2 regions of the Brenneria sp. L3-3C-1 genome follow, and region 2 is predicted to be linked to the other one. Evidence: predicted binding sites of a transcription regulator. Region 2 holds the regulator's gene; the other holds the start of a gene.
What was found. Region 2 encodes Fur, which represses iron uptake genes when iron is present. Its sites were predicted from a motif close to ATAATAATGAGAACNACTATCAA; they were not measured.
Positions count from the first base shown of each region.

Region 1: a site for Fur is predicted at 9,608-9,630, ahead of JG725_RS09215 (Nramp family divalent metal transporter). Genes of this name have one in related genera too.

Region 1 covers NZ_JAEMHF010000002.1:611,993-623,644, forward strand. The annotation lists gene JG725_RS09170 (FadR/GntR family transcriptional regulator) at 1-132, opposite strand, end outside; gene cysM (cysteine synthase CysM) at 306-1,193, opposite strand; gene JG725_RS09180 (Dyp-type peroxidase) at 1,225-2,124, opposite strand; gene JG725_RS09185 (RpoE-regulated lipoprotein) at 2,274-2,861, opposite strand; gene JG725_RS09190 (GNAT family acetyltransferase) at 3,063-3,488, opposite strand; gene hemF (oxygen-dependent coproporphyrinogen oxidase) at 3,677-4,606, shown strand; gene JG725_RS09200 (YaiI/YqxD family protein) at 4,606-5,052, shown strand; gene maeB (NADP-dependent oxaloacetate-decarboxylating malate dehydrogenase) at 5,125-7,404, opposite strand; gene nudK (GDP-mannose pyrophosphatase NudK) at 7,686-8,264, opposite strand; gene JG725_RS09215 (Nramp family divalent metal transporter) at 8,331-9,569, opposite strand; gene grpE (nucleotide exchange factor GrpE) at 9,795-10,382, opposite strand; gene nadK (NAD(+) kinase) at 10,515-11,393, shown strand; gene recN (DNA repair protein RecN) at 11,478-11,652, shown strand, end outside.
Region 2 covers NZ_JAEMHF010000002.1:182,758-194,409, forward strand. The annotation lists gene phrB (deoxyribodipyrimidine photo-lyase) at 1-1,275, opposite strand, end outside; gene JG725_RS07280 (2-thiouracil desulfurase family protein) at 1,299-2,255, opposite strand; gene JG725_RS07285 (YbfA family protein) at 2,533-2,739, opposite strand; gene JG725_RS07290 (EamA family transporter) at 3,082-3,510, shown strand; gene pgm (phosphoglucomutase (alpha-D-glucose-1,6-bisphosphate-dependent)) at 3,549-5,192, opposite strand; gene seqA (replication initiation negative regulator SeqA) at 5,221-5,751, opposite strand; gene ybfF (esterase) at 5,974-6,741, shown strand; gene ybfE (LexA regulated protein) at 6,923-7,204, shown strand; gene JG725_RS07315 (methyl-accepting chemotaxis protein) at 7,262-8,932, opposite strand; gene fldA (flavodoxin FldA) at 9,391-9,918, shown strand; gene fur (ferric iron uptake transcriptional regulator) at 10,247-10,696, shown strand; gene glnS (glutamine--tRNA ligase) at 11,045-11,652, opposite strand, start outside.

The DNA of each region.
Region 1 (11,652 bases), 430 kb from region 2:
GAATGACACAGTAAGTTCGGATTCTGAGGGGAGCTTACTGCCCGGCGGCCAGCTACCATCCAGCAGTTTTTCCTTAATTTGCTCATAAACTGCATTGACTACATTGTGTTTCTGGATTGATTTAATGCTCATGAGGGCTATCGCATATAAGTTGTCCTACAACATATCATGGATATAACATGCAGTGTGCGGCATGTGAAGCCTGCGCCGCTGTTTTGTATTCTGAATCTAACTGAAAATTGACCGCTCTCACGCTTAGAACCTATCCGGATAGGCCATGGTATGACTTCATCCTTGTTCTGCTTTCAGAACGCCTCAAACACGCCTGTCGATAAATAGCGATCGCCGCGGTCGCAGGCGATCGCCACGATCACGCTGCCGGGATTGTCCGCCGCAATACGCAACGCGCCGCAGACGGCGCCGCCGGAACTGACGCCGCAGAAAATGCCTTCCCGGCGGGCGAGTTGACGCAGTGTGCTCTCCGCTTCCTGCTGCGAAATATCCATAATGCGATCGACAAGATCGGGGCGGAAGATACCGGGCTGATACCCCGGCGCCCAGCGCCGGATACCGGGAATCTGGCTGCCTTCGGCAGGCTGTAATCCTACGGTGACGATCTCATTACGCTGTGCTTTCAGATAACGGCTGACGCCGGAAATGGTGCCGGTGGTTCCCATACTGGATACAAAATGCGTCAGCTTGCCCGCCGTTTGCCGCCAGATCTCCGGGCCGGTGGTCAGAAAATGGGCGAGAGCGTTGTCCGGGTTATTAAACTGATCGAGGATTTTCCCTTCGCCTGACTGCGCCATGTGCCGCGCCAAATCGCGCGCGCCCTCCATCCCCGCTTGCCGGCTGACCAACACCAGCTCCGCGCCGTAGGCACGCATCGCAGACTGACGCTCGCGGCTCATATTTTCCGGCATCAATAGGCGTAGACGGTAGCCTTTCAGCGCCGCGATCATCGCCAGCGCAATACCCGTATTCCCACTGGTCGCTTCAATCAACCTATCACCGGGAGCGATATCACCCCGCTTTTCCGCCTGCTGAACCATGGATAATGCCGCACGATCTTTTACCGATCCCGCCGGGTTGTTTCCTTCCAGTTTCAGCCAGACTTCACTGCCCGTCCCCTGCGCCAAACGCTGCAATTTCACCAGCGGAGTATTGCCGATACCCTGTTCAAGCGTTGTCAAAAACCGGCCCTCACAAATGCCCTAAAGCAGATTACAGCGTCAGCAGACGTTCCAGCGAAGGCGCAAAGAAATAGCTGCCGCTTACCGCCCGGGTGAAGCGCAGCATATCGTCACGCTTGCCGTCCCGCTCGCCAAACATGCTGAGCAGTTGCTGCTCAATGTTATGCAGCCGGGCGCAGTAGGCGATGAAATACAACCCGTGCTTGCCGCTCGCCGTGCCGTAAGGCAGGCTCTGACGTAAAATTTTCAGCCCTTTGCCGTCTTCTTTCAAATCCACGCGGCTGACATGAGACGTCGACGGGCGCTGTTCAGAAGAAAGCTCTTCGTTATCGAACTTGGTGCGGCCGATCATCTGCTCTTGCTGCTCAACGCTGAAACGCTGCCACTGCTTGAGATTATGTTCCCAGCGCTGAACAAAAACATAGCTGCCGCCGGCATCGGGCTGACCGTCGGGAACGATAGCCACACCGTGGCGATCGTCGCCCTGCGGGTTTTCCGTCCCATCCACGAAACCACTCAGATCGCGGTCCTCGACACAGCGAAAGCCGTGTATTTCTTCTTCCACATGGATGGCGCTGCCAAAAGCGGCCAGAGCCGCCTGCGCCAGACTGAAATTCACATCATGCCGGTATGACTGAATATGAATCAGCAGGTCGCGTTGGGTTGCCGGCGCCAGCCCTTTACCCAACGGCGTAAAGGGTTTGAGCTCCAGCGCGGAATTGAGGCAATCCAGATCGCGCCACACATCATTGCCAAAAGCCAGCACCGCGCCCAAGCCCGCATCGGGAAACTGCTGTTGCAGCTCGGACAGCGCCTGACAAAACTTTTTGCATCCCTGGCGGATGGCATCAAATTCCCCCTGCACCATAGCTTCCATAAAAATGGCAAAACGGCGATGCTCCAGCAAGATACCGCTTTGAATTTGTGTCATCTGCGCTTCCTCAATCTCATTATTTTTCTTAGTCGTATTGGTAATGTGTTTATCCGCAATCCCTTATCCCCTAGGTGCAGAAGCGCTATCATACCGGAACAAATGCGGTTTTTACTTTGCTTAAACGCAATTTCAGTTCCGGCATCCGATCAATCGCGAGCCTGCGCATGCCAGATAATCTTGCTCACACGCCATGTTTTGAGAATGTCGTCAGGCGGCATCAGCCCTTCCGGCCCGCTCCACTCGCCGGAAAACAGATAGCTGACATGTTTGCTCTGCGGGGCGACGCACTCAACGCTTTGAGCGTCATCTCCTTGCCCCGGCTGGCATACGCCAAACGCCTTGCTGTAGGAGGCGCTGAATGCATCGCCGATTTTTACTCCCCACTGGCTATCGATTGCCGCATCCATCACCTCGACTTTGCGAACGTGACTTTTCGGCTCACCGCTGATGATCAATTTAACTTCCTGACCGTCCAGCGCCTGATAAAAAGCGACCAGTTGACCGTTGTCCGAACCCATTCCGCCGCGGAGGCGATAATCGCCGTTCAGCGCCTTGTGTAACACCGGCTCGGACAATGGCGTACCGGCATTAATCTCCCCAACGCCGGCGTCCGACACCTGAAGCGAACCGCCAAACCAGCTAAACGGCGACAGGCTGGACCAGGAGAAATGGCTCATCGTGCCGCACCCGGTCAGTAACAGTGGTAAACCCAGCAATAACGGGCGAAATCTCATGACTTTTACTCCTCAATATTGAACGGCCGCAATCGTTAGCCGCCATCACCAGATTTGGATTTGAGTATAAGGCGGGCGGAAAGTGCCGTAAAAGGCAGGGTAATCGGGTTTTAATTATCATTGAATCAACAATGCGGTGAGAAGACCCAGCGGCCCTGAGTCATCGATAAATAGAGGTGATCTAACGTATCCGGCGCCGGATCAGTATTCCTGATCCTCAATCAGCCGTTTACCCAGCGTCACGCAGTCCACCATCTCATAGTCCAGCTTTTCATACATGCCAATCACCGCGTCGTTATCCTCCCGCACCATCAGGTGGATCTTGGGACAACCACGGGCAATGAGTTTTTTTTCCAGACGGCTGATCAGCGCATTGGCAATGCCTCTGCCGCGGAAATCCGGATGCACGCCGAGATAATAGGCGGAACCGCGATGGCCGTCATAGCCGCCCATGATGGAACCCACCACTTCGCCGCTCACTTCCGCCACCAGAAACAGCTCGGGATCGTGGTTCAATTTGCGTTCAATATCCATTTCAGGATCGTTCCACGGACGCAGCAAATCGCAGCGCTCCCAAAGGGTGATCACTTCCTCAAAGTCATCTTGCCGGAATATGCGGATTTCCATCACGTTGGCCACTGTGCAATTAGGTAAGTTCTGATTATCGCGTGATTTTTGTCAGACGCAATATCAAATTGCCGCCGGTCAAGAGAAATGCGCCTTGCGGCCGTGGGGGATATGATTTATTGATCGGCAATAATCGTTATACTGGAGCGCTTTATTCAATTCAGTGGTGATAAAAGGAACCTTTGCGCATGTCTCACACCAGTACGGTAACAACCTTTCTGCGCGGATTGCAGGATGATCTCTGTCGGCAGCTCGCCGCAGCGGACGGCGCCACCGATTTTGATGAAGATATCTGGCAGCGCGCTGAAGGCGGCGGCGGATGCAGCCGCGTATTATCCGGCGGCGATGTTTTCGAACGGGCCGGCGTCAACTTTTCTCATATCACCGGCAGTTCGCTTCCCCCTTCCGCCAGCGCCCATCGCCCCGAGCTGGCGGGCCGCGGTTTTCAGGCGATGGGCGTTTCGCTGGTCGTTCATCCGCGCAATCCCTATGTGCCCACCAGCCACGCCAACGTGCGCTTTTTTATCGCGGAAAAACCGGGGGAAGATCCGGTGTGGTGGTTCGGCGGCGGTTTCGATCTGACGCCGTTTTATGGCTTCGAGGAAGACGCCGTGCACTGGCATCGCACCGCCCGCGATTTATGTCGCCCGTTCGGCGCGGACGTCTACCCGCGTTATAAACAATGGTGCGACGATTATTTTTTCCTGAAACATCGTAATGAGGCGCGCGGCATCGGCGGGTTGTTCTTTGACGATTTGAACACGCCTGATTTTGATACCGCCTTTGCCTTTACCCGCGCGGTTGGCGAAGGGTTTTTGCATGCCTATCTGCCGATAGTCGAACGTCGCAAGGCCCTGCCGTGGGGCGAGCGCGAGCGCGAATTCCAGCTTTATCGCCGCGGGCGCTATGTGGAATTCAATCTGGTGTGGGATCGCGGTACGCTATTTGGCCTGCAAAGCGGCGGACGCACCGAATCGATTTTGATGTCCATGCCGCCGCTGGCGCGTTGGGAATATCAGTATCGCCCTCAGCCCAACAGCCCCGAGGCCGCGCTATACCGGGATTTCTTGCCCGTCAGGGATTGGCTGGGCGACAACAAAAACGGAGTAACGGAATAATGCAGATTTGGGTCGATGCCGACGCTTGTCCCAACGTCATCAAAGAGGTGCTGTTTCGCGCCGCGGAGCGCACGGAAACACCGGTAACGCTGGTCGCCAATCAGTCATTGAAAGTGCCGCCGTCACGTTTTATCCACACCCTGCGCGTCGCCGCCGGATTCGATGTCGCGGATAACGAAATCGTGCGCCGGGTTGAAGCGGGCGATCTGGTGGTGACCGCCGATATTCCGCTGGCCGCCGAAGCGATCGAAAAAGGCGCTGTGGCGCTCAATCCGCGCGGCGAACGCTATACGCCGGACACCATCCGCGAACGGCTGAACATGCGCGATTTTATGGATACCCTGCGCGCCAGCGGCATCCAGACCGGCGGCCCGAATACGCTGAATCAACGTGACCGTCAGCAGTTCGCCAACGAACTGGATAAATGGCTGCGGCAATCAATGTAACGCCCAGAGGATCAGAAAAAGCAAAGCCCGCGGTCGCATCATGCGATTGCGGGCTTTTGACCTCAACCGGCCTTACAGCGGCTGGGTTTGCGCCTCAACCACCGCCAGCGCCACCATATTAACGATACGCCGCACCGAGGCGATCGGCGTCAGAATATGCACCGGTTTGGCGACCCCCATCAGCACCGGCCCGACGGTTACCCCTTCGGAAGAAGAGACGCGCAGCAGGTTATAGCTGATACGGGCCGATTCCATATTGGGCATGATCAGGATATTGGCCGAACCTTTCAGCGGACTGTCCGGCATCTGCTCGCGGCGGATCGACTCCACCAGCGCGGCATCGCCGTGCATTTCGCCGTCGATTTCCAGCTCCGGCGCCAGTTTATTCACCAGCGCCAGCGTAGCGCGCATTTTCGCGGCGGTGGGCGAGTCAGAAGTGCCAAAGTTCGAATGCGACAACAGGGCGACTTTCGGCTCGATCCCGAAACGACGCACGGTGTCCGCCGCCATCAGGGTAATCTCCGCCAACTGCTCCGGGGTGGGATCGGCATTGACATAGGTATCGGCGATGAACGTATTCCCGCTCGGCAACAGCAAGGCGTTCATAGCGCCGGCGACGTGGACGCCTTCGCGATAGCCAAAGACTTTTTCCACCACGGCGAAATGCTCTTCATAAGTGCCGATGGTTCCGCAAATCAAGGCGTCGGCTTCACCGCGCAGCACCATGATGGAACCAATCAATGTCGGATTACCGATCACCTCGCGCTGCGCCTTTTCCTGCGACACGCCGCGACGCTTCATGATCTCGAAATATTCGCTCCAGTATTCTTTAAAGCGCGGATCGGATTCATTGTTGACCACTTCAAAGTCTTTACCAATGGTCAACTGTAACCCCAGCTTTTGCAGGCGCATTTCAATCACGTTCGGCCGCCCAATCAATATCGGAAAAGCCAGCCCCAGCGTCACCAGTTCCTGCGTCGCGTGCAGCACGCGCGGATCTTCCCCTTCGGCCAGCACCACCCGACGGGGCTGCTGACGCGCCTGAGAGAAAACCGGCTTCATAAACAGGTTGGTCTTGTAGACAAACTCCGTCAGCTTCTCGACATAAGCAGTAAAGTCTTCAATCGGCCGCGTCGCCACGCCGGACGCCATCGCCGCTTTCGCCACCGCCGGGGCTATCTTGATAATCAGGCGCGGATCGAACGGTTTCGGGATCAGATACTCCGGGCCGAACGACAGATCCTGATCGCCATAGGCCGAGGCCACCACTTCGCTCTGCTCCGCCAGCGCCAGATTGGCAATGGCGTGCACGCACGCCAGCTTCATCTCTTCATTGATGGTGGTCGCCCCGACATCCAGCGCGCCGCGGAAGATGAACGGGAAGCACAGCACGTTGTTCACCTGATTCGGGTAGTCTGAACGGCCGGTACAGATAATGGCGTCCGGGCGAACCTCCTTGACCAGCGGCGGCAGAATTTCCGGTTCAGGGTTGGCCAGCGCCAGGATTAGCGGACGTGGCGCCATGGTTTTCACCATCTCCTGCGTCAACACCCCGGGGCCGGAGCAGCCGAGGAAAATATCGGCATCGGGGATAACGTCCGCCAGCTTACGCTTGCCGTTATCCTCAACGGCGTAAGCCGCTTTGGTTTCCGCCATATCCTCTTCACGGCCTTTGTAGATCACGCCGCGCGAGTCACACACCACGATGTTGTGCGGCTTCATGCCCAGCGCCACCAGCAGGTTCAGACAGGCGATGGATGCCGCTCCCGCGCCGGAAACCACCAGGCGTACGTCAGCGATATTCTTCTCCACCACCCGCAGCCCGTTCAGCACCGCCGCGGTACAGATAATGGCGGTGCCGTGCTGGTCGTCATGGAATACCGGAATTTTCATACGCTCGCGCAGTTTCTTTTCAATGTAAAAGCATTCCGGCGCTTTGATATCTTCCAGATTGATGCCGCCAAACGTCGGCTCCAGCGCGGCAATGATGTCGATCAGTTTATCCGGATCCAGTTCATCCACTTCAATATCGAACACGTCAATACCGGAGAATTTCTTAAACAAAACCCCCTTGCCCTCCATCACCGGCTTGCCGGCCAGCGCGCCAATATTGCCAAGGCCGAGCACGGCGGTTCCGTTGGAGATCACCGCCACCAGATTGCCGCGCGCGGTGTACTTGTAGGCCGCCAGCGGATCTTCCGCAATTTCCAGACAGGGCGCCGCCACCCCGGGTGAATAAGCCAGCGCCAGATCGCGCTGGGTCGCCAACGGCTTGGTTGGAGAAACCTGTATTTTCCCGGGCACCGGATATTGGTGAAAATCAAGGGCGCTTTGCTTTAGTTGTTCATCCATTTTTTATCCCTTCTTGGTTTTTGTTGTGGCGTACATGTAGGGTCAAGGATCACCAGTATAATGTTTGAGAATTGTTAAACTTTGAAGGATGACAAAAAGCGGAAGGTTAATGCAGATTAAAATAGTTACTTTATTTGTTAGTTTTTTGTTCAATCAAAAAACATCACACCGTCGGAGGACAAAACATCGGCGACGAAATCGTCACTCCTGGTTTTGCGCGACGCCCGTTGCCCGCACTTTCACGGGCGCGTTCGACATCAACACGCCCGGCAGTACGCCCGCTACTTGGTAAACCATCCCTGAATCTGCGCGTGCTGTAGCAACATGATGGTTTTGGCATCCATAATGCGCCCTTCTTTCACCATTTCGAGCGCCTCGGTAAAAGACAGCTCCAGCACTTCAATGTCCTCATCGTCGATACCGCCGCCCTGGTTATTCCGCAACGACTCATCATACTCCGCGGCGAAGAAATGCAGCCGTTCGGTGATGCCGCCGGGCGACATAAAAGCCTCAAACAATTTTTCAACCTTGCCAATCGCATAGCCGGTTTCTTCAATCGCTTCATTACGGATGCATGTCTCCGGCAAGTTATCGTCCAGTAAGCCGGCGCAGGCCTCCAGCAACATGCCGCTTTCATTGCCATTCAGATAGGTGGGGATTCGGAACTGGCGGGTCAGGATCACGGTGCCCTTTTTTCGATTATACAGCAGAATGGTCGCGCCATCGCCACGATCGTACACCTCCCGGATCTGACGCACCACGCCGCCATTCTTTCTTTTTAAATCAAAAACATATTTGTGAAGAATAAACCAATGATCGGACAACAGTTTCTTTTCGATGAGCGTAATTGGCGACGACATAACTGAACCACTATAAGCAAGAATCGATATCTGATGATAAGAAGATACCGACAGGATTGCACGTCGTCATAGTCCTAAAGCGGTACTGACCAGCAGATAAAGATTGAGCGACACGACAATCGACACAATCGCTTTGCCGATGATTTGTATCAGCCGATGGTTGACCAAATCGCCCATTAATTCCCGGTTACCGGTGAATGACAGCAGAGGAACCAGCGCCAGAGCAATACCAAAGCTCAGGATCACCTGACTTAATACCAGCACCCGGGTGGGATCCATACCAGACAGGATAACGATAAATGATGGCAGCATGGTCACCGCGCGCCGCACCCACAGCGGAATATGGAAATGAACAAATCCCTGCATGACCACCTGCCCGGCCAGCGTGCCGACGACCGTCGAGGAAAGCCCTGCCGCAACCAAACTCAGGCCGAAAATGGTCGCCGCCGCTTTCCCCAGCAAAGGCTCCAGCGTCAGATAGGCACGATCCAGATCGGCAATATCCTGATTGCCGCTGAAATGAAACGCCGCGGCTGCCGTCGCCATCATCGCCAGATTGACAAATCCGGCGATGGTCATGGCAATAGCCACATCGACTTTGCTCGAGGAATAACGTTCGGCGCGGGAATGCTTATCCGCGCGCTGCGTCAAAGAAGAGTGCAGATAAATAACATGCGGCATGATCGTCGCCCCCAACACGCCCGCGGCCAGAAACACCGCATCCGACGTCGGCAGGCTGGGGATAACCATCCCTTTGGTCAGGGCGGCCAGTTCCGGCTGCGAGAAAACCAATTCAACAATATAAGCCGCGGCCACAAACAGCAGCAGCCCGCCAATCACTCTCTCCAGCGGCTTTTGTCCGCGCTGTTGCAGCATCAAAATCAGGAAAGTCGCGATACCGGTGAGAACGGCGCCTTCAAGCAGCGAAACGCCTAACAACAGCTTGAAACCGATAGCCGCCCCGATGAATTCAGCCAGATCGGTCGCCATGGCGATGATCTCGGCCTGCACCCAGTAGGCCCAAACGGCGGGCCGCGGAAAACGATCGCGGATCAGTTCCGCAAGATTTTTACCGGTGGCGATACCCAGCTTGGCTGACAGCAACTGGATCAACATCGCCATGATATTGGCCCACACCACCACCCATAACAGGGTATAACCATAGGCGGCGCCGGACTGAATATTCGTCGCGAAGTTGCCCGGGTCGATATAACCGATCGCGGCAATGAAGGCCGGCCCCATCAGAGAAAGTTTGATCTTTCTTGACGCGCGGCTTGCTGACTCGACGATAGGGTTGCCCCGCATAGTATGACCTTTCTAATACTGTTGTTTTTACTACCTTCACATTAATGATAATGATTATCAACCGCATTTATAACGACAATACCAATTCTTCTGATAGTTAAAGATGATGGTGCGGCAGAAAAATAAAAAGTCCCTTTTTAACAAACCAATAGTAATTAACTATAAACAAAAAACCCCATGCCTGAAGCACGGGGTTGGGATTGATGCGAAACGAAATAGGCTGAATCAGTCTTTCGCCTTAGACACCGCGACCATCGCCGGACGCAGTAAACGCCCGTTCAGCGTGTAGCCTTTCTGCATCACCATCATTACGTGATTTGGCGGATAATCATCGGATTCCAGCATCGTCATTGCCTGGTGAACTTCCGGGTTAAAGGGAACATTCACTTCCCCCACCACCTCGATGCCAAACTTATGCACGGCATCCAGCAACGATTTCAACGTCAGCTCAACGCCTTCAATCATCGATGCCAGCGCATCGTTGGATTTGTCCGCCACATCCAGCGCGCGTTCAAGGTTATCGATTACCGGCAACATTTCACCGGCAAATTTTTCCACTGCGAATTTGTGCGCCTTCTCGACGTCCATTTCCGCACGACGACGGATATTGTCGGCTTCGGCCCGGGCGCGCAGTATGCTGTCGCGCTCACGCTGTTGCAGCTCGGCCAATTGTGTTTCCAGTTCGGCAATACGCTCATCGCGCGGGTCGGCTACGTCTGTTGCTTGCGGCGCCGCTTCCGCCTGTTGCCCTTTCGCTGTCTTCGTGTGATCCAAGACTTGCTCATCGGGCGTGTTCTGTTCTTTACTACTCATGAAATTCTCCGCGGTTTAGCATTAATCTCGCTAGTTGCTTATTATGGGGATCAAAACCGGGGATGCAAGGGAACCAGTCACATATTGGTTTCACCCGACACCGGGCACATCACGCTGAGGATAACGACAGCAATGGTTAAACCATTTAATTGTATTGGCATCGTCGGCCACCCGCGCCACCCCACCGCGCTGGCAACTCACGAAATGCTCTATCACTGGCTGACCGCGAAAGGTTATGCGGTGCTTATTGAGCAGCAGATTGCCCTCGACCTGAATCTGAAAGGCGCCCGAACCGCCAGCCTGGCCGATATCGGCCAACAAGCCGATCTGGCGGTGGTGGTGGGCGGCGACGGCAACATGCTGGGCGCGGCCCGCGTGTTATCACGCTATGACATTCAGGTCATCGGCGTTAACCGCGGCAATCTCGGTTTCCTGACCGATCTGGATCCCGATCAGGCCCAGCAGCAGCTATCCGAAGTATTAAACGGCCACTACCTGAGCGAACGGCGTTTTATGCTGGAAGCCCATATCTGCCGTGCCGATCAACCCAGCAGCAGCAGCACCGCCATTAATGAAATCGTGCTCCATCCCGGCAAAGTGGCGCATATGATCGAATTTGAAGTCTACATCGACGACAACTTCGCTTTTTCTCAACGTTCAGACGGCCTGATTATCTCCACGCCAACCGGCTCGACCGCCTATTCCTTATCGGGCGGCGGTCCGATCCTGACGCCCTCGCTGGATGCCATCGCGCTGGTGCCCATGTTTCCCCATACGCTCTCGGCCCGCCCGCTGGTCATTAACAGCAGCAGCACCATCCGGTTAAAATTTTCCCACACCACCAGCGATCTGGAAATCAGTTGCGACAGCCAGATTTCATTACCGCTACAGGAAAGAGAAGAGGTGCTGATTCGCCGCAGCGAAAATTACCTGAATCTAATCCATCCTGAAAATTACAGTTATTTCAATACATTAAGCACAAAGCTCGGCTGGTCTAAAAAATTGTTCTAAATTTGTCCTCAGCTACTTTACTGTATATAAAACCAGTTTATACTGTATGTAATTACACCATGTACTTACATACAGGAAACTATCATGCTGGCGCAACTCACTATCAGTAACTTCGCCATCGTGCGCGAATTGGAAATCGATTTCCAGGCAGGAATGAGCGTTATCACCGGGGAAACCGGCGCCGGGAAATCCATTGCGATTGATGCCCTCGGTCTGTGTCTGGGAAATCGTTCCGACGCCAGCATGGTAAGGCCGGGGG
Region 2 (11,652 bases):
TTCTGGCAACCAGCGGCGGATAAAGGTTCCCTGCGGATCGAATCGCTCGCCCTGCGTGGTGGGGTTGAAAATACGGAAATAGGGCGCCGCGTCCGTGCCGGTGGAGGCCGCCCACTGCCAGCCGCCATTATTCGCCGCCAGATCGCCATCCAGCAACTGTGACATAAAATAACGTTCGCCCTCACGCCAGTCGATAAGTAAATCTTTTACTAAAAAACCGGCGCAAATCATACGCAGGCGGTTGTGCATCCAGCCGGTTTGATTCAACTGGCGCATGGCGGCATCCACTATCGGATAGCCGGTTTTCCCCTGCTGCCATGCGGCCAACACGTCAGGCGCGCGCCGCCATTGCACCCATTGCGTCCAGGCGATAAACGGTTTATGCCGGCACAAATCCGGCCAGAACACCAGTAAATGCCGATAAAACTCACGCCAGATCAGCTCATTAAACCAGATAAACGCCCCGCTCTCGCGCTGTTCCAGCATATCCGGGGATTCAGCGCGCAGACGGTTAAAACATTGGCGCGGCGAGATGATGCCCAACGCCAGATAAGGCGATAGCTTGCTGGTTCCCGCCAGCGCGGGTAAATCCCGCTGGCGTGGATAATCCTGAACCTGCTCACGGCAAAACCGGCGAAGCTGACGCAGCGCCGCCGTTTCACCGGCAGGAACATCCCGGTCAACCTCTTGCCGGGGATAGCTGAACGGAGTTAATGCCTGCGTGATAGCGATCGCGCCATCGCTTCTCTGCTCGGGCGCCGGAACGCTGTTGATATCGGCTTCCAGCAGGCGTTTAACGAAAGCCTGACGGAATGGCGTGAATACCTTGTACATCTCGCCATTGCCGGTCAGTACGCTACCGGGCGGCAACAGCAGGCTGTCGTCAAATCCCCGACACTCGACGCTTCCTGCCAACAGCGTCTCGACCTGACTGTCGCGCCGACATTCGTTAATTTCATACTGACGGTTGTAGAACAAATGCGTCACGGCCTGCTGCTGACAAAACTGCACCAGCCAGTTCGCCGCGGCGGAAAAATCAGCGCACTCATGGTAATAAAGCGCGATCCCTTTTTCCGCCAGCGCCTGCTGTACCAGCCGGAGATTCTCCAGCAGGAAAGCCGCCTGCCGTGGCGCCATATCATGCTGTCGCCACTGCTGAGGCGTCGCAATGAATAGCGCCAAAACCCGGGCTTGCGGATCCTGGCAGGCCGTATACAACGCTAAATTATCCGTAATGCGTAAATCATTACGCAGCCAGACCAAATGCGTGGACATGCATCATCCTTACTCGTTGGAAACTAGTGACCATACCGTAACCGCAATGCTTCCGGATAAGGCTCAAAATAACGTTGCTCCGCCAGATAATCATCCGGATACTCCGCCATGTAATGCTTCAGCAGGGTGATCGGCGCCAGCAGAGGTTGCAATCCCTGTCGATAACGGTCGATGAGTTGCGTCAGTTCCTGTCGTTGCGAGGGACTAAGCTGGCGGCGGAAATAGCCCTGAACGTGCATCAGCACATTGGTGTGATTACGCCGCGTTGCCGGATGCGTCAGCAGCTTCATCAGCCGCAGGCGATATTCCGCCACAAACTCATCCAACGACGCCCACCGATCCATCCCGGCCACAAAACGCCCCAGCTCACGGTATTCCGGCTGTGAATGCGCCAGCAGCAACAGTTTATAACGACTGTGAAACGCCATCAGCGCCCCGCGGCTAAGATCCTGCCGCCAAAGCTGGTGCAACTCGTGCAACGTATAAACCCGTTCGATAAAATTTTCCCGCAATCCCGGATCGTGCAAACGGCCATCTTCTTCTACCGGCAGCCAGGGCATCTGGCGCAGCAGCGCCTGAGTAAACAGACCGATACCGCTTTTGCATGCATTTTTTTGCGACGCATCATAGACCTTTACCCGCTCCATACCACAGCAGGGCGATTTAGCGCAGACAATATAGCCGCACAGATGCTGTAACTGGCTGACTTTTTCGGCGGAGAAGCGCTGCATCCGTTGAGTCATATCCAGCGGCGAACCATTACTGGCGCGCAGGGTAATGTTTCCCGCCGCGTCTTTTATCAGCCGCAATGCCGGACGAGGCACCGGTAACCCGACGGCGAGTTCCGGACATACCGGCTCAAAATGGAAATATGGCGCCAGTTGCTCAACGGCAAACGCCAGACGTTTATGCCCGCCGTCAAACCGCACCGCGCTTCCAAGCAGGCAGGCGCTGATACCAACCGGGATCTGATTGAACATCATGATTTCCCCTTATAAAAAATAATCCGCTGTTTTCAGCATAGCGGATCCCGCCCTGATCCTGTGCCGTGATAGGGAAATTGCGGGAAATTAAAGAAACAAATCATGAACGTGAGAACGGTGTGGCTTATATAAAGCAAAAACCCCCGCCGTAGCGAGGGTTACATAAAAATGGGGTGCGACAGCAAATTTATCCGAACTATTCATTCATACCACGCGCGCTCAAGGCCGCATACGAATGAAGCCAGCGCGCCGCAGCCGGCAAAATAGCGCTATATCAATAAAAATCACACGCCGCCGATTCTGACTGCGCCATCCAGACCGGTTTATCGCTGGTTTTCAACCAGACACGGTGCAGATAGCTATAAAAACGCGCGCGATCGCGTCGGAACAGCATTACCGGCAACGCGGCGATACCGATACATATAACAGCAATACGGCGCAGGAGAATACGGTGTAAAGGATAAGCAGTATAGAGCGACATAACGATCCTCCTCCAAAGGGGTGAGTTACCGTTCTCGGCAGGCGACTCACCGTCACGATAAAAGCAGAACAGGGAAATTGATTAAAACTTTACCGCTTTTAGTGAAAGTTTACTACTCATCGGACCAGAAAAAGATCAAATAATCGCCAAAATTTTCTCTATTAGGTCATTAAGTTACGAATTGGTTAAAAATAAACATAATAGACGTTAAGGATTAGCCGCCTTTTAACCGAAACGTCGAGGGGTTAACGTTTTACACCGTAAATCTGGTTGTCGACGGCCCACCCGGCGTAGCATGCTTATTTTTCACCTTTCTCTTTTCTTATTCAGGGATTTCATATCATGAGTAGCTGGTTAATCTATGCCTTGCTTTCTGCCCTGTGCGCCGCGTTGGTCGCCCTGTTTGGAAAAATCGGCCTGCAAAATCTGGATGCCAATACCGCAACCGCTATCCGCGCCGTGGTAATGGCGTTATTTCTGATCGGCGTTGTGATTGCGCAAGGGAAAACCGCGCTGGTCGGCGAGGTCATCGCCAACAAAAAAGCCTTGTTGTTTATCCTGCTCAGCGGTGTCGCCGGCGCCATGTCGTGGCTGTTTTACTTTGTCGCGCTGAAAAACGGCAACGTCGCGCAAGTGGCGCCGATTGATAAGCTCAGCGTGGTATTTGCCGTGGTGCTGGCGGTGATATTACTGGGTGAAAAGATTTCGCTGATGGCCGCCGCCGGCGTGGCATTGATTTCTGCCGGCGCGTTGATGGTGGCGCTGGGATAGCCGCTGTAAAAAAGGCGCTGCATCGCAGCGCCATTCGCTTATTGGGTATTCGCCAGTACCGCGCCGACAATCTCTACCGCTTCTTTCTCAATCCGTTCCCGGTGCTCGGCGCCCAGGAAACTTTCGCAGTAGATTTTATAGGCCTCTTCAGTACCGGAAGGGCGCGCGGCGAACCAACCGTTATCGGTCATCACTTTCAGTCCGCCAATCGCCGCGCCGTTACCCGGCGCCGCCGTCAAACGCGCGGTGATGGGATCGCCCGCCAACGTATCGGCTGACACCTGTTCCGGCGATAAGCGGGATAACGCCGCTTTTTGCGCATGGGTCGCCGGCGCCTGGATACGGTTGTAGCTTGGCGCGCCGAAGCGTTTTGCCAGCTCGTCATAATGCTGCTGGGGATTTTTACCGGTCACCGCCGTAATCTCCGCCGCCAGCAGACACATAATGATGCCGTCTTTATCCGTTGACCACGGCGTGCCGTCAAAGCGCAGGAATGACGCGCCGGCGCTTTCCTCGCCGCCGAAGCCGAAGCTGCCGTCAAACAGACCATCCACAAACCATTTGAAGCCGACCGGCACTTCCACCAGCTTACGCCCCAGATCCGCCACCACGCGATCGATCATCGCGCTGGAAACCAGCGTTTTCCCCACCGCAACCGACTGACCCCACTGCGGACGATGCTGGAACAGATAATTGATGGATACCGCTAGATAATGGTTCGGATTCATCAGGCCGGCCGGCGTGACGATGCCGTGGCGGTCATAATCAGGATCGTTGGCAAACGCCAGATCAAACTTGTCACGCAGCGCCAGCAGCCCGGCCATCGCCGACACCGACGAACAGTCCATGCGGATCACGCCGTCATGATCCAACGTCATAAAGCGGAAAGTCTGGTCGACGGCATCATTCACCAGCGTCAGATCCAGTTTGTAATGCTCGGCGATGCGCTGCCAGTAAGCAATACCTGAACCACCCAGCGGATCGACGCCCAGTTTCAGGCCCGCACGTTGAATGGCGGCCATATCAATCACGCCGGTCAACCCTTCAACATAAGGTTGCACCAAATCCTGTTCGTGTACGTAACCGCTCTTCCAGGCTTGCTCCAGCGTAATCCGCTTCACATCCCGCAGTTCATCGGTCAGCAGCGCATTCGCTCGCTGTTCGATCACGCTAGTGACGTTGGTATCCGCCGGGCCGCCATTTGGCGGATTATATTTAATGCCGCCATCTTCCGGCGGATTGTGAGACGGGGTGATAACAATGCCGTCCGCCTGTGCGCCGCCTTGACGGTTATGTACCAGAATGGCATTGGAGACGGCGGGCGTCGGAGTGAAACCGTTATCCTGCTGGACGATGACATCCACGCCGTTTGCCGTCAGCACTTCCAATACCGAAATAAAGGCCGGTTCGGACAGCGCATGGGTATCCTTGCCGACGTAGCACGGGCCGCTGATGCCTTGCTTTTTACGCTCTTCGGCAATGGCCTGGGCTATCGCCAGAATATGCGCTTCGTTAAAACTATGACGCCCCGCGCTACCGCGATGGCCGGAGGTGCCAAACTTCACTGCATGCGCCGCATTCCCTACTTCCGGACGCAGAACATAATATTGTGACGTCAACTGCGCCACATTGATTAAATCGCTTTGCCGGGTAGGCTGTCCGGCTCGGGGATGATTAGCCATCGACGTTTCTCCCTGACGCTATTGAAAGTTAAATTGTTCCGCAAACCTTCTCTGTCAGTTCCGCGGGGAACTGCATTGTCAGCATAATGTGTTCCACCATGCTGCGTTTACGACCGGTATTGGTATTGGTAATAACCCAGTATGGCGTACCCGGGATATGTTTGGGTTTGGTGTGTGTGCCATGTTGAAGCAAGGTTTGCTGATCGCCGGCAAAATAAACCCGCGTGCGCCCATGAAGCGATTCCGTCGCCAGCGCGAATTCCTGCGGCGATAGGAGATACAGCGTGGACAATACCAGCATAAAACGATTGATGGCCTTATGCTGTTCTGCATATTCATCCGACAGCAACAGCTCACGCAGCGCCCGAACCCGATCGCCCGGATGCAAGGGGGCGGCGGGTTGCGCACTGACCGCCGCATCCGCCGACGGCATCGCCGTGGATTGACCGGCGGTAAATTTCAGCATACGCCGTAAAATATCCGATGCGCTTTCACCGATGTGCTGTGTGTGGCTGGCGATATAACGATAAAGCTCTTCGTCGACTTCAATAGTTTTCATCTTTATCCAGTACTGTTTTTTATTACTCAGATCAATCGTCAAGGATTATACAAGCGATCAAACTCGCTCGAACAGCGGCAGAACGCGGACAAGGCAAAAAGTCGGATTATGCCTTACTGTCTCGGTTCCCGTTCAAGCAGCCATAATTGCTTTCTTCCGCGGCAACATAATGTCGTAAGGTCATGATACCCTAAGCGCCTGTCTCTCTGAATGAACTTCACCATGAAATTGAATTATCGCAGGCATTATGCGCATCAACCCAATGGCGGATTACCCGTTGTCCTCATTCACGGCCTGTTTGGCAATCTGGATAATCTTGGTGTACTGGGGCGGGATTTGCAAAGTCAGCACGACGTTTTACAACTTGATTTACGCAATCACGGTCTGTCGCCGCGCTCGCCACAGATGACCTATCCGGCGATGGCGCAGGACGTTGTGGAACTGCTGGACGCGTTGAACATTACGCGAGCGATTATTATCGGTCATTCCATGGGCGGGAAAGTCGCGATGTCGCTTAGCGCCGTTATCCCGCAACGGCTGGAAAAGCTGGTGGCGATTGATATCGCACCGGTCGATTACCAGACGCGTCGGCATGATTCGGTCTTTGCCGCGTTGCGCGCCGTCACCGATGCCGGCATGACCTCCCGTTCGCAGGCGGCAGCCCTGATGCGTCAATACCTGAAAGAAGAAGGAGTTATTCAATTTCTGTTGAAATCATTTCAACAAGGTGAATGGCGCTTTAACGTGCCGATTCTGTGGGATCAATACGAAAATATCGTTGGTTGGCAGGAGGTTCCCGCCTGGCAGGGGCAAATTCTGTTTATTCGCGGCGAAAATTCGCCCTATCTGGATGATATCCATCGCGATGCCGTGCTGCGTCAATTCCCGCAGGCTCGCGCTCATGCGATCGGCGGCGCAGGCCATTGGGTACATGCCGAAAAACCACAGGCGGTATTACGCGCGATTCATCGTTTTCTGGACGCCGGTTAAGCGGCCCCCCGGATTAACACAGTTAACCGTTGTCGCCGCCAGTACGGCTGGGGTATGATGACGCCCGCAGTAGAGGGAAGGCTGATTCAGCCGCAGGCATTGTAACCACATCATCAAGATGCATACCGGCTATTTAAGGGCATATGCGTTTTGGTTCGAATACCTTGCAGTATCATTACCTATGGCAAAAGAACAAACGGATCGCACCACGCTGGATCTGTTCGCAGATGAGCGTCGCCCGGGCCGTCCGAAGACCAACCCGCTTTCACGTGATGAACAGCTAAGAATCAATAAGCGCAATCAACTGCGGCGCGATAAAGTGCGTGGGTTGCGGCGGATAGAATTGAAAATTGACAGCGAAGCCGTCGACATACTTAACCATCTGGCTGACCAGCAGAATATCAGCCGTAGCGAACTGATTGAACAAATGTTGCTGGCTCAATTGGCCGGGAAAAAAACCTGAAACTCCGCGTTTCTCCCGGCAGTGCGGCATCATCCCTGATGCCGGATAAAATCAAAATCAGAATTTTTCCCAATTATCATTGCCTGGTGGCAGCGCTTTTTTACTCGCCCCTGCCAGCGGGGCTTTTGGAATAAGCGTTGATTTTGCCGCCGTCGCCGGGTGTGAATATTGCTCGGAAAGTTGGAACAACGCGATAGTCTGGTTCAGCACCGCCGCCTGCTCTTCCAGTGACAATGCCGCCGAAGAGGCCTGCTCGACCAATGCCGCATTCTGCTGAGTCACGCTGTCCATTTCCGAGACCGCCTGCGCGACCTGAGCGATCCCCTTGCTTTGCTCTTCCGATGCGGAAGCGATTTCACCCATAATATCGGTTACGTTCGTCACCGCCCGGACAATTTCCTGCATGGTATTCCCGGCATCTTCAACCAGATGAGAACCGCTATCCACGCATCTTACCGAGTCTGAAATCAGCCCTTCAATCTCTTTGGCCGCCTGCGCGCTGCGCTGCGCCAGGCTGCGCACTTCCCCCGCCACCACGGCAAATCCACGTCCCTGCTCACCCGCGCGCGCGGCTTCGACCGCCGCGTTGAGCGCCAGAATATTGGTTTGGAAAGCAATACCGTTTATCACCGTCGTAATCTCGGCGATTTTCCGCGAACTGCCGGAAATCTCCGCCATGGTTTTCACCACGTTGCCGACAATATCGCCCCCTTTCTTCGCCGTCGTTGAGGCTTGTAAAGCCAACTGGCTGGCATGGTTGGCGTTTTCGGCGTTCTGTTTCACCGTTGCCGTTAACTGTTCCATGCTGGCGGCGGTTTCTTCCAGAGCCGAAGCCTGCTGCTCGGTACGTGATGACAGATCGTTATTGCCAGAGGCGATTTCCGAAGCCCCCTGATAAATAGAATCCGTGCTATTTCTAATCGTGCTGACCGTGTTCGCCAGGCTGGTTTGCATTTCACGCAACAGCGGAAATAATTTACCGACGCAGTTACGGCCGAAATCAATAATTGGCTTGCCTAACTGACCGGATGCAATCACGCTGAAGTGATCGCGCAAATCATTCAATGGCCGCACCAGACACATCACCAGATAACGATCGGTCAGAAACAGCAGCATCAACCCAATAATCAAACCGGCCAGCAAAATGTTCTGACCAATGGCGGTAATCTGTTCAAAGCGGGTTCCAGCGGCGGAAAACTGCTCTGAACCGACCTTATTGAACGCCGTTAACGACGCGCCGAACTGACGACTCAGCGGCGGAACAACATTTTTCGCCTGATTCTGATAATCATCAAATTCGTTTGCCGCGGCTTTTTGGTATAAAGGTTCAACGCCCTGGGTAATCAGGTTATTCCAGTCACGGCTCACCGCCTGCACCAGCGCATCGTCCAGCCCTGCGTGGTCTATGCCATTAAACGCCGCCAAATCCGCTTTTAAGGTATTAAGCGCATTCAAAGAAGATGCCTGCTCTCTGTCCGCCGCTTCATTATCGCCGTTGCGACGTGCATCAACGGCGCGAGCCAGGCGCGTCACCATGCGAAAATATTGATCGTTGCCCTGATTAACAAAATTCATATTTTGCACCAGGAGGCTACTGGTCTTGGACGTTGTCGTCATCTCTTTGAAAGAAAACATGGTGTATATCGACACGCCGCCCCAGAGCACACAGAAAGTGCCAAGCACCCATAGCATGGCCGTTCTGATGGCAATGTTCTTTAAAAATTTCATGGTTCACTCCGAACTAAACACACATAAAAGGACATTTTCATCGTCATTCAACAATGAAACACAGAAATTCATGCCAACAAGATATGTCACCTTTATCTGGCGCTAACGTTCCGTTATGTTGAAAACAGATAAAATCACGTTAACTAAATCGACAAAGTTCAGAGAACATTTAGAGTCAGGGCGGTTCTTATGCTCATTTATTTTCTATTCTGTGAACAATTTCATAACTCGCCATACACATAATTTTTTAAGTTTAAAGAGATTACGTTAAAAAATTTAATCACCAAGGGTCGTCAGCCGGGGCGACAACAGGAAAATGCGTATCAGCAAAATACCCGCCACAATTTACCGATGCTTACCGATACGAGTTTCTCATGCCGGGCGCGTCTGCTATTATTAGCCGATAAGTGGGTAAAACACGGCATCATACCATTAAGAATCAAGAGGTTATTCAATTCATGGCACTCATAGGAATTTTCTTTGGCAGTGACACTGGCAATACCGAGAACATTGCCAAGACGATCCAACAGCAACTGGGAACCGACGTTGCCGAAGTTCATGACATCGCCAAAAGCAGCAAAGAAGATCTTGAAGCGTTCGATATTTTATTGCTCGGTATCCCTACCTGGTACTACGGGGAAGCGCAGTGCGACTGGGATGACTTTTTCCCTACGCTGGAAGAGATCGACTTCAGCGGTAAACTGGTTGCCTTGTTCGGCTGCGGCGATCAGGAAGACTATGCCGAGTACTTCTGTGACGCCATGGGCACCATCCGCGATATCATTGAACCGCATGGCGCGACGATTATTGGACACTGGCCGACGGAAGGGTATTACTTTGAAGCCTCTAAAGGTCTGGCTGATGACAACCACTTCATCGGTTTGGCCATCGACGAAGATCGTCAACCCGAACTGACCAGCGAGCGCGTTACAGCCTGGGTAAAACAGATCGGCGACGAACTGAATCTGAAAGAACTGGTAGGCTGAGCCGATTCTCTGGCTCTGATGACACTCTCGTCAGAGCCAGATTGATAGAAAAAACCTCTCATAAAAATTGATACATTTTTTTAACTTCTCCTTATAAGTATGTACAATACCCACATCGGTTCTGTGCGTTCATTGAACGTTCCTCATTTACCAACAATACATTGCATGGTACACCTGTAGTGTATGTGGAAATAATATTGTTAACATTCCATGGTTTTCATTTTGAATGCGCAGTTCTATAATTGGGACGTTATTACATTTTTTGAGCCGACCGATGACATAGGCTAGGTAGCCTCCATTGATAAGTAAGCAACAGGACTAAATCCGCATGACTGACAACAACATCGCATTAAAGAAGGCCGGCCTGAAAGTCACTCTTCCAAGACTGAAAATTCTGGAAGTGTTGCAGGATCCGGAGTGCCATCACGTCAGTGCGGAAGATTTATATAAGAAACTGATTGATATGGGTGAAGAGATTGGTCTAGCGACCGTCTACCGCGTACTGAATCAGTTTGATGATGCGGGGATCGTAACCCGTCATAATTTTGAAGGCGGTAAATCCGTTTTTGAACTGACGCAGCAGTATCATCATGACCATCTGATTTGTCTGGATTGTGGCAAAGTGATTGAATTCCGTGACGAATATATCGAAGCACGCCAACGCGAAATAGCGGAAAGACACGGTATCAAGTTGACCAACCACAGTTTGTATCTGTATGGCCATTGCAGTGAAGGGGATTGCCGTGAAGACGAAACCCTGCACGATGCAAGAAGATAAATCGACCGCATAAAAAATCGCCTGAAGCGATTTTCAGACCATTGACATAGCCTGTTATTAGGGAGAGCGTGGCGAGGGGTCGTAGCGGCGTAAGCCGCCGACAAATTTGCCAGGAGCAAATTTGAACAGCATTTATGCTGGCCCGCAGGGTGGGGCACAAGGATGTGTCCCATAATGGCCCCTCGGTACGGTAGGCCCGGGTATCTCAGGCTTACAGACGACTTTGTCAGCAACCTCTTTTCAACGTCGCTTGCGACGATCCGTAGGGTGACGGACTTCCTGTCCGTCATAAAATAAAACCGCCGAGGCGGTTTTATTTTTGTTTTACTCTGTAAGCCAATCCCGCTATCACCCCACCCAGGTATCCCGCAGGCCTACCGTGCGATTAAACACCAGATGCTGCGCGCTGGAATAAACCCGATCGGCGCAGAAGTAGCCTTCGCGCTCAAACTGATACGCTTTTTCCGCTTCCGCCTGCGCCAGACTCGCCTCAACGAATCCCTGCACCACTTTCAGCGATTCCGGGTTGATGGTTGACAGGAAATCATCCGCCGCCGCCGGATTGGCGACGCTAAACAGACGATCGTACAAGCGGAACTCCGCCGGCAACGCATGCGCTACGGACACCCAGTGAATCACGCCTTTTACCTTGCGGCCATCAGCCGGATCTTTACTTAAGGTATCCGGATCGTAGCGACAGTAGATGGCGGTGATGGCGCCCTGCTCGTCTTTATCAATATGTTCCGCTTTAATCACATAAGCGTTACGCAGACGAACCTCTTTACCCAGCACCAGACGCTTATACTGTTTATTGGCTTCCTCACGGAAATCAGCGCGATCGATATACACCTCGCGGCTGAATGCAACCTGACGGGATCCCATTTCCGGTTTATTCGGATGATTCGGCATCGTCACCCACTCTTCATGATCGGCGGGCAGGTTTTCAATCACCACCT